Regions from separate parts of the Rhodococcus sp. NPDC003322 genome, predicted to be linked through region 2. Evidence: riboswitches for the same ligand, from Rfam matches in the RefSeq annotation. Region 2 holds a riboswitch; the other holds the start of a gene.
What was found. A riboswitch is a leader RNA that binds a small molecule or an ion and turns the genes downstream of it on or off. The one in region 2 is predicted to bind thiamine pyrophosphate.
Positions count from the first base shown of each region.

Region 1 (5,219 bases), on a different contig from region 2:
CCGCGGTGCGCAGTGGTTGGCCGCGCAGGACGTCGACGGGGTGACCGTCGAGGTCGACGGCGCGCAGGCCCGGGCCTTCGTGCCCGGACCGGTCGGCGCCCTCGACACGCGGATCCGCAAACTGCAGATCGGGGGCACCGATCTCGACCACGACGACCCGGGCGACCCCGCCGCAGGCGTGCCGGTGCTGTGGTTGGACGCCGAACTCGGAATGACCGTCGGCAAGGCCGCCGCCCAGGTCGGGCACGCGGCGATGCTGCTGGCCGGTGCCATGAGCGCCCGGCAGGCGGCGGAATGGGCCGCGAACGGCTTCCGCTGCTCGGTCCGCGACGCCGACCCGCAGCGCTGGTCCGCGTTGGCCGCGGAGGTCGACGCCGGACGGGCAGTGGCGGTACGCGACGCCGGATTCACCGAGGTCGCACCCGGGTCGATGACGGTCATCGCCGCCCTCTGACCCGCCCGGCCGGGGAGCGGCGTCCTAGCCCTCGAACCTCCGGTCGACCGCCCCGGCGAAGTCGACCGTGCCGGGCAGTTCCCCGGCCGCGGTGAACGCGTCGGCGATCTCCTGCTCGGAGGCCACCACGGCATCGGTCAGTGGAATCGGCTGCTTGATCGACCGGGTCCAGGTGGTTCGCGACGCGTCGGGGCTGATCGAGGTGAGTTCGGCGTACTTCGCGGACCATTCGTCGAGGTTGTCCTGCGACCACGCGGTCGCCGCGGCGTAGTGGCCGAGGAAGTCGTCGACGGCCGCGGTCTTGCCCGGATCGTCGAGGGCGGCGCCGGACGCGGCCCAGAAGTTGTAGCCGTTGGCGGCCTGGTCGGCGGTCGCGATCACCCGCGCGCCGGATTCCTTCTCGGCGATCGCGGTGTACGGATCCCATGTCGCCCAGGCGTCCACGTCGCCCTTGGTCAGCGAGGTGTATCCGTCGGCGGGGGAGACGAACACCGTCTCGACGTCGGTGCGGTCCAGACCCGCCTTCTGCAGCTGCAGCAGCAGGTTCGCGTGCGCCGAGCTGCCCTTGAACGTCGCGATCTTCTTGCCCTTCAGATCCGCCACCGACGTCGCCGGGGAATCCTTGCCGACCAGGATCGCGTCGCCCTGACCGGTCGCCTCGAGCGCCCCGACGATCTTGATGTCCGCCTTCGACGCGGCACCGAAGATCACCGGGGTGTTGCCGGTCTGGGCGAGGTCGATGCCGCCGGCGCTCGCGGCCTCGATCAGCGGCAGTCCCGCGGTGAACGAGGAGAACTCGATCTTGTAGGGCAGGTTCTCGAGCTGTCCCGACGCGCGCAGCAGAACCTCGATGGACGTGGCCTTCTGGTCACCGACCTCGAGGGTGACGGTGGACAGGTCCACCGGTCCGGTCGCTGCCGCTTCGGTGGCGTCGCCGTCGGATCCGCCGCACGCGGTGAGTGCCAGCGCGGTGGCGGTGATCGCGGCCAGTCCGACGAGTCGTCGACGGCCGAAGGTGCTGAGTTTCATTGGGCGTGGTCCTGTTTCGGTGAGGAGCGGTCGGCGGTGTGAAGTGGCGGCGGTGGGAAGTGGCGGCGGTGGAGTCGGGCTCAGGTGGGTACGCCGAGCAGTTCGAGCAGTCGGGCGGAGTACTCGGCGGTCTCGGCGGTGGCGCGTCTGCGCGGGCGGGGCAGGGCGATCGGCACCTCGTGGGCGATGCGGCCGCCGTCCAGAATCACGGCCCGGTCGGCCAGTGCCACCGCCTCGGTCACGTCGTGGGTCACGAGGAGGACGCCGAATCCGTGCTCGGCGAACAGGCCGAGCAACAGGTCGTGGACCGAGAGCCGGGTCAGCGCGTCCAACGCACCGAACGGCTCGTCGAGCAGCAGCAGCGTCGGTTCCGCGACCAGCGCCCGGGCCAGGGCTGCTCGCTGCGCCTCGCCGCCGGACAGCGTCAACGGCCACGCGTCCCGGCGATGCCCGAGACCGACCTCGCCGAGCACCCGGGCCGCCCGGTCGCGGCGTCCCGGACCACGGCGGGGGTCGGGCAGGCCGAGTTCGACGTTCGTGGTCACGTCGAGCCACGGGACCAGCCGGGGTTCCTGGAAGACGACGGTGGGGTATCCGTCGGTGGTGACCTGCCCCTCGTGGTCGCCGGACAGGCCTGTCAGGGCCCGCAGCAGAGTCGACTTGCCCGATCGGCTGCGTCCGAGCAGGGCGACGATCTCGCCGCGGCGGATCTCGAGGTCGATCCCGTCGAGTACGGGCCGGCCACCGAAGCTCTTCCGCAGACCGGTGACTCGGGCGGCCGGAGCCGTGGACACCGGCGAGGCGGTGATGGTGTCTGTCATGACGTGGTCCTCCTCAGGCCGCGGCGGGCTGCCAGCGCAGCGCCCGCCGCTCCAGCCCGCGTACCAGTGCATCCGTGACCAGCCCGAGCAGTCCGTACACGAGCAGGCCGAAGATGACGATGTCGGTGCGCAGGAACTCGCGCGCGTTGTTCACGATGTACCCGAGACCCTTGCTCGCGTTGATCTGCTCGGCGACGATCAGCGAGAGCCATGCCACGCCGAGGCTCTGACGCAACCCGACCAGGATGTGCGGCAGCGCACCGGGGATCACCAACCGGCGCAGCCGCAACACCTGGCCGAGTTCGAGGAGCTTCGGGTCCAGCTGACGGATCCCGGCAAAGGTGTTGAGGTACAGGGGAAATGCAACGCCGAGCGCGATGAGGAAGACCTTCGGTTCCTCCCCGATGCCGAACCAGATGATGAACAGCGGGATCAGGCCGAACAGCGGTACGGTTCGTAGCATCTGCAACGGCGGATCCACGATGTACTCGCCGATCCGGCCGATACCGGCGACGACTCCGAAGCCGACGCCAAGCACGGCGCCGAGCGCGAACCCGATCAGGACCCGCTGCCCGGACACGAGCAGGGCGTCGGTCAGCGCACCGGAACGAAAGACCTCGACGCCGGCCTCGAGGATCACCGACGGCGCGGGCAACACCCGCTCGGACAGCAGTCCGGTCCGGCTGCCGATCTGCCAGACGAGCAGCAGCGTGAGCGGTGCAAGCGCCCGCAGCAGACCGCGGCGGCGGTGGTGCGCCTGCGACCCGGCGGACGGCGCAACCGGCGCCTCTGCGGCAGTGGTCACGGACAACGGAACCCCCTCTGATGGCCCCGCACACGGCGGGTCAGGGCGTCATGGTGCGCGGGCGGGCCGACGTCGGGAAGGTTTGGAATCAGCGCGAGCGATACCGTCGCGCAGCCGGGTCGGCTCGATGGGCGCAGCCGGGTCGGCTCGATGGGCGCAGCCGGGTCGGCGTTCTTGCGGGGCAGGGGGCGGCTTGGACTGCGCCGTGACGACGGCCTAGTGTGAGCGTCGTCCATCCAGCACGGGAGCCCTGGCGTCGTAGGGCTGAGAGGGAGCACGGCTGCTCCGACCGTCACACCTGATCCGGGTCATTCCGGCGTAGGGAGCAGTGCGATGTCCGTCGTACCGACACGTCCGTCACCGGGGTCGGCTCAGGCCGAGCCGTCCTTCACCCTGGACGAATCACCAACCCGCACCCTGGGATTCGGCGCGCAGGTCGGCCTGTGGGGCAATCTCGGAATCTCCCTGCTGCTGCCGGTCGCTGCGACGTTCGCGGTGCTGCAGGGACAGTCGCTGCTCGCCACGCTGCTCGCGGTGGTCGTCGGTGCGCTGATCGGGTCGGCGTTGCTCGGGCTGTGTGCAGCCGCCGGCGCCTCGGTCGGCGCCCCCGCGATGGTGATGATGCGCGGCTTGCTCGGTACCCGGCTCTCCGCGCTGCCGACGGTGCTGAACCTGGTGCAGTGTGTCGGTTGGGCGACCTTCGAGGTGTTCGTGATCGCGGAGACCGCGGCCCGGCTGACCGGGTGGCAGCGGTGGCCGTTCGTGCTGCTCGGCGGTGTGCTGGCGACGGTGATGGCGCTGTACCCGCTGCGGGTGGTCAAGATCCTGGCCCGGTATGCGGTCTGGGCGGCGCTCGCGTCCACGGTGTACCTGCTGGTGAACGTGCTGATGAAGGATCTGCCGTCGCTGACCGAGGGCAGCTTCGCCGGGTTCTGGACCAGCGTCGACCTGGTGATCGCGATGCCGATCTCCTGGGTTCCGTTGGCCGCCGACTACGCCCGGCACTCCCGGTCCCCACGGGCGGCGTTCCTCGGCGCCACTGTCGGCTACGGCGGCGCCACGGTCGCCTTCTTCGCGCTCGGCGTCCTGGCGTTCGTCGCGTTCGGGCTCGAACCCGGCTTCGACGTGATCGGCAGCCTGCTGGTCCTGCCGCTGGCGGGGGTTGCGCTGCTCATCCTGCTGGTCGACGAGGTCGACGAGGCGTTCGCGAACATCTACTCCACCGCGATCAGTGCGCAGAACCTGCGACCGAACCTGGACCGCCGATTCCTCGTGATCGGGGTCGGCGTGGTCGCGACGCTGCTCGCACTGACGGTCGACGCATACAGCTACGAGCCGTTCCTGTTCCTGATCGGTGCCGTGTTCGTGCCGCTGACCGGAACCTTCCTGGCATCGTTCTACCTGCTCCGGCGCGGCCACTGGGACGTGTCGGCGCAGTCGCCCACCCGCTGGGTGATGTTGGTGCCGTGGGTCGCCGGGTTCGTCGTCTACCAGCTGGTGACGCCGACCTACTTCACCGGCTTCGGTGCCGGCTGGACGCGCTGGTGGACGAATCTGCAGTCGTCGCTGGGGATTCCGGCCTCCGGCTGGTCCGCGTCGCTCGCCGCGTTGGTGGTCGCCGCCGGGCTGGCGTTGCTGCTCGGCCTGATCGACAAGCGAAAGGTGGTGCGGGCGTGACTCTCTCGTCCCGACTGCAGGAGAAGGGGCGGGCGCTGCTCGCGGAGCAGCTCGCCCACCCCACGGTCGTGGGGATCGCGCGCGGCGACCTGGATCCGGCACTGTTCCGCGGCTGGCTCGAGCAGGACTACCTGTACCTGCTCGACTACACCCGGGTGTTCGCGCGCCTGGCGTGGCAGGCCCCCGACGGGCACCTCGGCTATCTGGTGGACCTGGCGCACTCGACGCTGCACGAGGAGTTGAGTCTGCACCGAGAGCTGTCCGAGCCGTTCGGTGCGGACTTCGGCACCGCGGTCAAGAGCCCGCAGTGCGCGGCGTACACCGAGTTCCTGCTCGAGTCGGCCGCGGACTACGGGCGTGGACTGGCGGCGCTGCTGCCGTGCATGTGGGGGTACTCGCAGCTGGGCCTTGCCCTCGCGCAGGACCCGCCCGC
Region 1 covers NZ_JBSFSC010000004.1:244,033-249,251, forward strand. The annotation lists gene ACWDUM_RS17380 (peptidyl-tRNA hydrolase) at 1-454, shown strand, start outside; gene ACWDUM_RS17385 (ABC transporter substrate-binding protein) at 479-1,483, opposite strand; gene ACWDUM_RS17390 (ABC transporter ATP-binding protein) at 1,564-2,304, opposite strand; gene ACWDUM_RS17395 (ABC transporter permease) at 2,318-3,115, opposite strand; TPP riboswitch at 3,341-3,451, shown strand; gene ACWDUM_RS17400 (purine-cytosine permease family protein) at 3,443-4,786, shown strand; gene ACWDUM_RS17405 (TenA family protein) at 4,783-5,219, shown strand, end outside.
Region 1: another riboswitch for thiamine pyrophosphate. It lies ahead of ACWDUM_RS17400 (purine-cytosine permease family protein); the one in region 2 lies ahead of thiO (glycine oxidase ThiO).

Region 2 (5,219 bases):
TCAGCCCCGCGTTCAGGCGTCGGCGGGTCCGGCGGGCGAGGAGCACGTGTGCCAGCAGCAGCGCGGCCAGGGTTGCCATCAGCAACGCGATCGACAGCCACGGCGGGGTCGCGAACTCGGCCTGGGTCTGCACGACCCGCGCGGCCTGTGCGGCATGCAACTGCTGTGCCAACGGCAGCAACGTCGACTGCATCATCGTCGACGCCTCGCTCAGGTACGCCGATCCCACCGGATGACCGTCTCTGTTGTTGGTGCGGGCCGTCTCGATCAGACCGGTGTAGACGGGCACCCCCACCGACAGTTTCGCCAGCAGGTCGTGCGAGGCGGTGTCGGAGGTGTCGATCCCCGCGGCGGCGTCGACCAGGTCGGCGCCCGCGTCGGCGATCGCCTGCGTGTAGCGGTCGCGGACGGCGATCGGCTCGACGCCGCCGGACAGGAAGGCCGTCGTCGCCGCGGCATCGGCGATGGACAGCGAGCTGTAGATGTCCTGGGCCGCGAAGGCGAGTGGTTCGACCTCCGACTGCAGGGCGTCGAGGGTGCGCTGCCGGTCCGTGACCTGTGCCGCGGCCACGGTTCCGGAGACCATCGCCGCGATGACCAGTCCGATGCCGAGCATCGTGATCCGGGAAGGGCTGGTGCGCAGCCGCGATCGCAGCCGCGCGGACGGGCCGACCGGATCGCCGTCCGGCCCGGCGCCACGCGGCTGCGTGGAGGGGGCCACCCGTACAACCACCGCGCATCCCTTCGCACCTGGCTCGATCGCCGGACAGAGGGCAGCATATAAGCAGTAACCGTGCTTCGGCTCGATCGACTGGCTAAGTTCGAGGCGCGCGGTTCCGAAGGCGCATGATGCGTCTCGTACCCGGCCCGTCGGCCGGGTACGAGGTGATCCGAGTACACGGGGTAGGTGAGCGAAGTCGATGCGCGGTGACGGGGACGGCTGGGCGAAGAGCGGAGACGGCAGCCGCTACTGGGGACGGTACGGCGCTGCCGGTCTGCTGCTGCGTGCCCCGATGCCCGGCGGCGGGTCGGCCGTGCTGCTCCAACACCGGGCCGCGTGGAGCCATCAGGGCGGAACATGGGCCCTGCCGGGCGGAGCGAGGGACTCGCACGAGACCACCACCCACGCCGCGGTTCGGGAAGCCGAGGAGGAGGCCGGGATCGACTCCGCCCACCTACGGGTGCGGGCAGAACGAGTCACCGCCCGCGCCGCCGGCGGGGACTGGACGTACACGACGGTGATCGCGGACGCCGAGTTCACACTGGACACCGTGCCGAACGGGGAGAGCACCGAACTGCGCTGGGTGCCCGAGGATCAGGTGACGGACCTGCCGCTGCACCCGGGCTTCGAGGCGAGCTGGCCGGGATTGCGGGCCGCCCCGGTGCGCTTGCTCCTCGACACCGCCAACGTCGTCGGGTCGCGTCCCGACGGCTGGTGGCGGGACCGCGCAGGCGCGACCGGGCGGCTACTCGCCGGCATCGCGGCAACCCTGCCGCGGACGATCGAGCTCCCGGACGGCGGGTTCGGTTGGCTGCCGCGGGTCGAGGCGGTGCTCGAAGGTCAGGCCGCGGCCGTCGCCGAGGCGGACGTGCGGGTTCCGGTGCACGTCGCGTCGGGAAGCGGCGACGACACCCTCGCACTCCTCGCGACCGGCCCGGGCGGGGCGACCACCCTGACCGGCGTCGCGGGTGAACTGACCGCCGTCGTCACCGCCGACCGCGGCCTGCGTGACAGGCTGCCGGAGACGGTGCTGCGCTTCTCGCCCTCCACCGTGCTGTCCTGGTTGGACTGACCGCTTCGCCCACCCTCGCCGAGGTTCCCTAATGTCACATTGGGTATCGCCAAGTGAGCCAATGTGACATCAGGGAACAGCTGGCGAGGGGGGAACGGGGTCAGCGGGCGGCGGCGTTGCGGTCGAGGGCGTCGGCGAGGAAGCGGGCCGCGGCCTGCGGATCGCGGGCCTCGGTGATCGCCCGTACCACGGCGACCCGGGTGGCGCCCGCGTTCAGGACTTCGGGCAGGCGCTCCTCGTCGATGCCGCCGATCGCGAACCACGGCATCATCGGATCCGACTCGGCGACCTGGCGGACCAGCTCGAGACCGGAGGCGCTGCGGCCGGGCTTGGTCGGGGTCGCCCACACCGGACCGGTGGCGAAGTAGTCGACACCTTCCTCGATCGCGGCGAGCTGCGCCTGCGCACGACTGCCGGTCGAGCGGCCGATCACCACGTCCGGCCCCACGATCTCGCGCGCATAGTGCACCGGCAGGTCGCCCTGCCCGAGGTGCAGCACGTCGGCCCCGGACGCCAGCGCGAGGTCGGCGCGGTCGTTGACGGCGAGCAGTGCACCGTGTCGTCGGCACGCGGCCGCCAGTTCGGCGAGCGCCGCCAGCTCCTCGCGGGCCTCGATCCGGCCGAACTCGCGTTCGCCTGCCGAGCCCTTGTCACGGAGCTGGATGATGTCGACACCGCCGGACAGGACGGCGTCGGCGAACTTCGCCAGGTCGCCGCGCTCCCGTCGGGCGTCGGTGCACAGGTACAGGCGCGCGGTGGCGAGGCGTTCGCGCGGTGTCGGGTGATGACCGGCTTGCGAGGTGGGCACGGGGCCAACGGTAGTCTCTGGGTGAACGAAAGTGACACGGGAGTCCCGGCGAACGCGGGGCTGAGAGGGGGCTCGCGAGCCCCGACCGTCAGACCTGACCCGGATCATGCCGGCGCAGGGAGTGAGGTGGAGTGGTGAACGGAACCGTCGCGGTGGTCGGTGGCGGCGTGATCGGACTGTCGATCGCGTGGCGCGCGGCCCGGTCCGGGTGGGCGGTGACCCTGCACGACCCGGCCGTCGGGTCGGGGGCGTCGTGGGTGGCGGGCGGCATGCTCGCCCCGCTGTCCGAGGGCTGGCCCGGCGAGGACGAGGTGCTCGCCGCCGGGGCCGCGTCCCTGGACCGCTGGCCGGGGTTCGGGGCCGAACTCGAACGGGCGACGAGCGAGACGCTGTTCACCTCGCAGAGTTCGATGACCGTCGCGCTGGACGCCGCCGACGCGACGGACCTGCGCACCGTCGCCGAGTGGCTCGACGGGCGCGGCTACCGGCTGGACCTGTTGACCCGCGCGCAGATCCGGGAAGCGGAACCGTCCCTCGCCCCGACGATCAGGCTGGCGCTGCTCGCCGCCGCCGAGTTCGCCGTCGACAACCGCGCGCTGGTGCGGGCGCTGCGGTCCGCGTGTACCGCCGCCGGGGTGACGTTCGTGGCCGAGGCCGTCGCGGACGTGGACGCGCTGCCCGCCGATCAGGTGGTACTCGCCGCAGGCACGGCCGCGGCGCGGCTGTGGCCGGGGCTGCCGGTGCGACCGGTCAAGGGGGAGGTGTTGCGGCTGCGGTATCGGCCCGGCGTGGCGCCCGCGCCGAGCCGGACGATCCGCGCCAGCGTCCACGGCAGGCCGGTGTACCTGGTACCCCGCGGCGACGGACTGGTCGTCGGCGCCACCCAGCACGAGTCCGGTGACGACACCGCCGTGACCGTGGCCGGGGTCCGGGACCTGATCGCCGACGCGCAGGCCCTGATGCCCAGCATCGGCGAGTACGAACTGCACGAGACTGCCGCGGGTCTGCGCCCGATGAGTCCCGACAACCTGCCGATCCTGGGCCGGGTCACCGACCGGGTGGTGCTCGCCGCCGGGCACGGCCGCAACGGCATCCTGCTGACCCCGCTGTCCGCGGACGCGGTGGTCGCCGAACTGAACGGCACGCCGCTGCCGGAGGCGACGTCCTGCCGCCCGGAACGCTTCGGCACACTGGTTTCGACGCACGAATGAGGAATCGATGACAGACATGGTGAACATCGGGATCACCGTCAACGGCGAGGACCACCAGCTGTCCGAACCGACGACGGTGGCGCAGCTTCTCGCCCGTCTCGGCCTGCCCGAGAAGGGCATCGCGGTCGCGGTGGACGGCGCCGTCGTCCCGCGCGCCACGTGGGACCGCGTGATCGAAAAGGGTTGGGAGATCGAGATCCTCACGGCGGTGCAGGGTGGGTGACCAGCTGACGATCGCCGGTCGCACCTTCGGGTCCCGGCTGATCATGGGGACCGGCGGTGCCGCGAACCTGACGGTGCTCGAGGAGGCGCTCGTCGCGTCCGGTACCGAACTGACCACCGTCGCCATGCGCCGGGTCGATGCCGCCGGTGGCACCGGCGTGCTCGACCTGTTGCGCCGGTTGGACATCGCGCCGCTGCCGAACACCGCCGGTTGTCGTGGTGCGGCGGAGGCGGTGCTGACCGCGCAGCTGGCCCGGGAGGCGCTGGAAACCGACTGGGTCAAGCTCGAGGTGATCGCCGACGACCGTACCCTGCTGCCCGATGCCATCGAACTGGTCAGTGCCGCAGAGCAACTCGTAGACGACGGCTTCACGGTGCTGCCGTACACGACCGACGACCCGGTGCTGGCGAAGCGGCTCGAGGACGTCGGTTGCGCGGCGGTGATGCCGCTGGGCGCACCGATCGGCACCGGGCTGGGCATCTGCAACCCGCACAACATCGAGATGATCGTCGAGGCGGCGGGGGTGCCGGTGATCCTCGACGCCGGCATCGGTACCGCGAGCGACGCGACCCGTGCGATGGAACTCGGCTGCGACGCAGTGCTGCTGGCGACCGCGGTCACCCGTGCCAAGGATCCGGCCCTGATGGCGTCCGCGATGGCGTCGGCCGTCACCGCCGGGTACCAGGCGCGGCGGGCCGGCCGGATCCCGAAGCGGTTCTGGGCGCAGGCGTCGTCACCCGAACTATAGGATTTTCGTCCGCCGCGCGGCCTGCCGGACGGGTCGCGCGGCGGTAGTCTCGACAACGTGAACGAGCAGCAATCCGGTCACGCACATCCTGACGGGCAACGAGCCGACGGGAACTTCGAGCTGGCCGCACCCGGAACCATCGACGTCACCCCGGAGATCGACGAGATCGGCGAGCTGCTGCGCAAGTCCGGTCGCGCCCGGCTCGAAGAGGGCCCCGACGCGCCGTGGCGGCACGGCTACCCGTACGACAAGAAGATGACGCGGCGGCAGTACGAGTTCCGCAAACGTGCCCTGCAGATCGAGATGCTCAAGCTGCAGGCATGGGTCAAGGAGAACGACGAGAAGATCGTCATCATCTTCGAGGGCCGGGACGCGGCGGGCAAGGGTGGCGCGATCAAACGGTTCACCGAACACCTCAACCCCCGTGGTGCCCGTG
Region 2 covers NZ_JBSFSC010000006.1:17,654-22,872, forward strand. The annotation lists gene ACWDUM_RS22590 (hypothetical protein) at 1-721, opposite strand, end outside; gene ACWDUM_RS22595 (NUDIX hydrolase) at 921-1,793, shown strand; gene thiE (thiamine phosphate synthase) at 1,894-2,601, opposite strand; TPP riboswitch at 2,628-2,739, shown strand; gene thiO (glycine oxidase ThiO) at 2,736-3,812, shown strand; gene thiS (sulfur carrier protein ThiS) at 3,820-4,035, shown strand; gene thiG (thiazole synthase) at 4,028-4,783, shown strand; gene ppk2 (polyphosphate kinase 2) at 4,904-5,219, shown strand, end outside.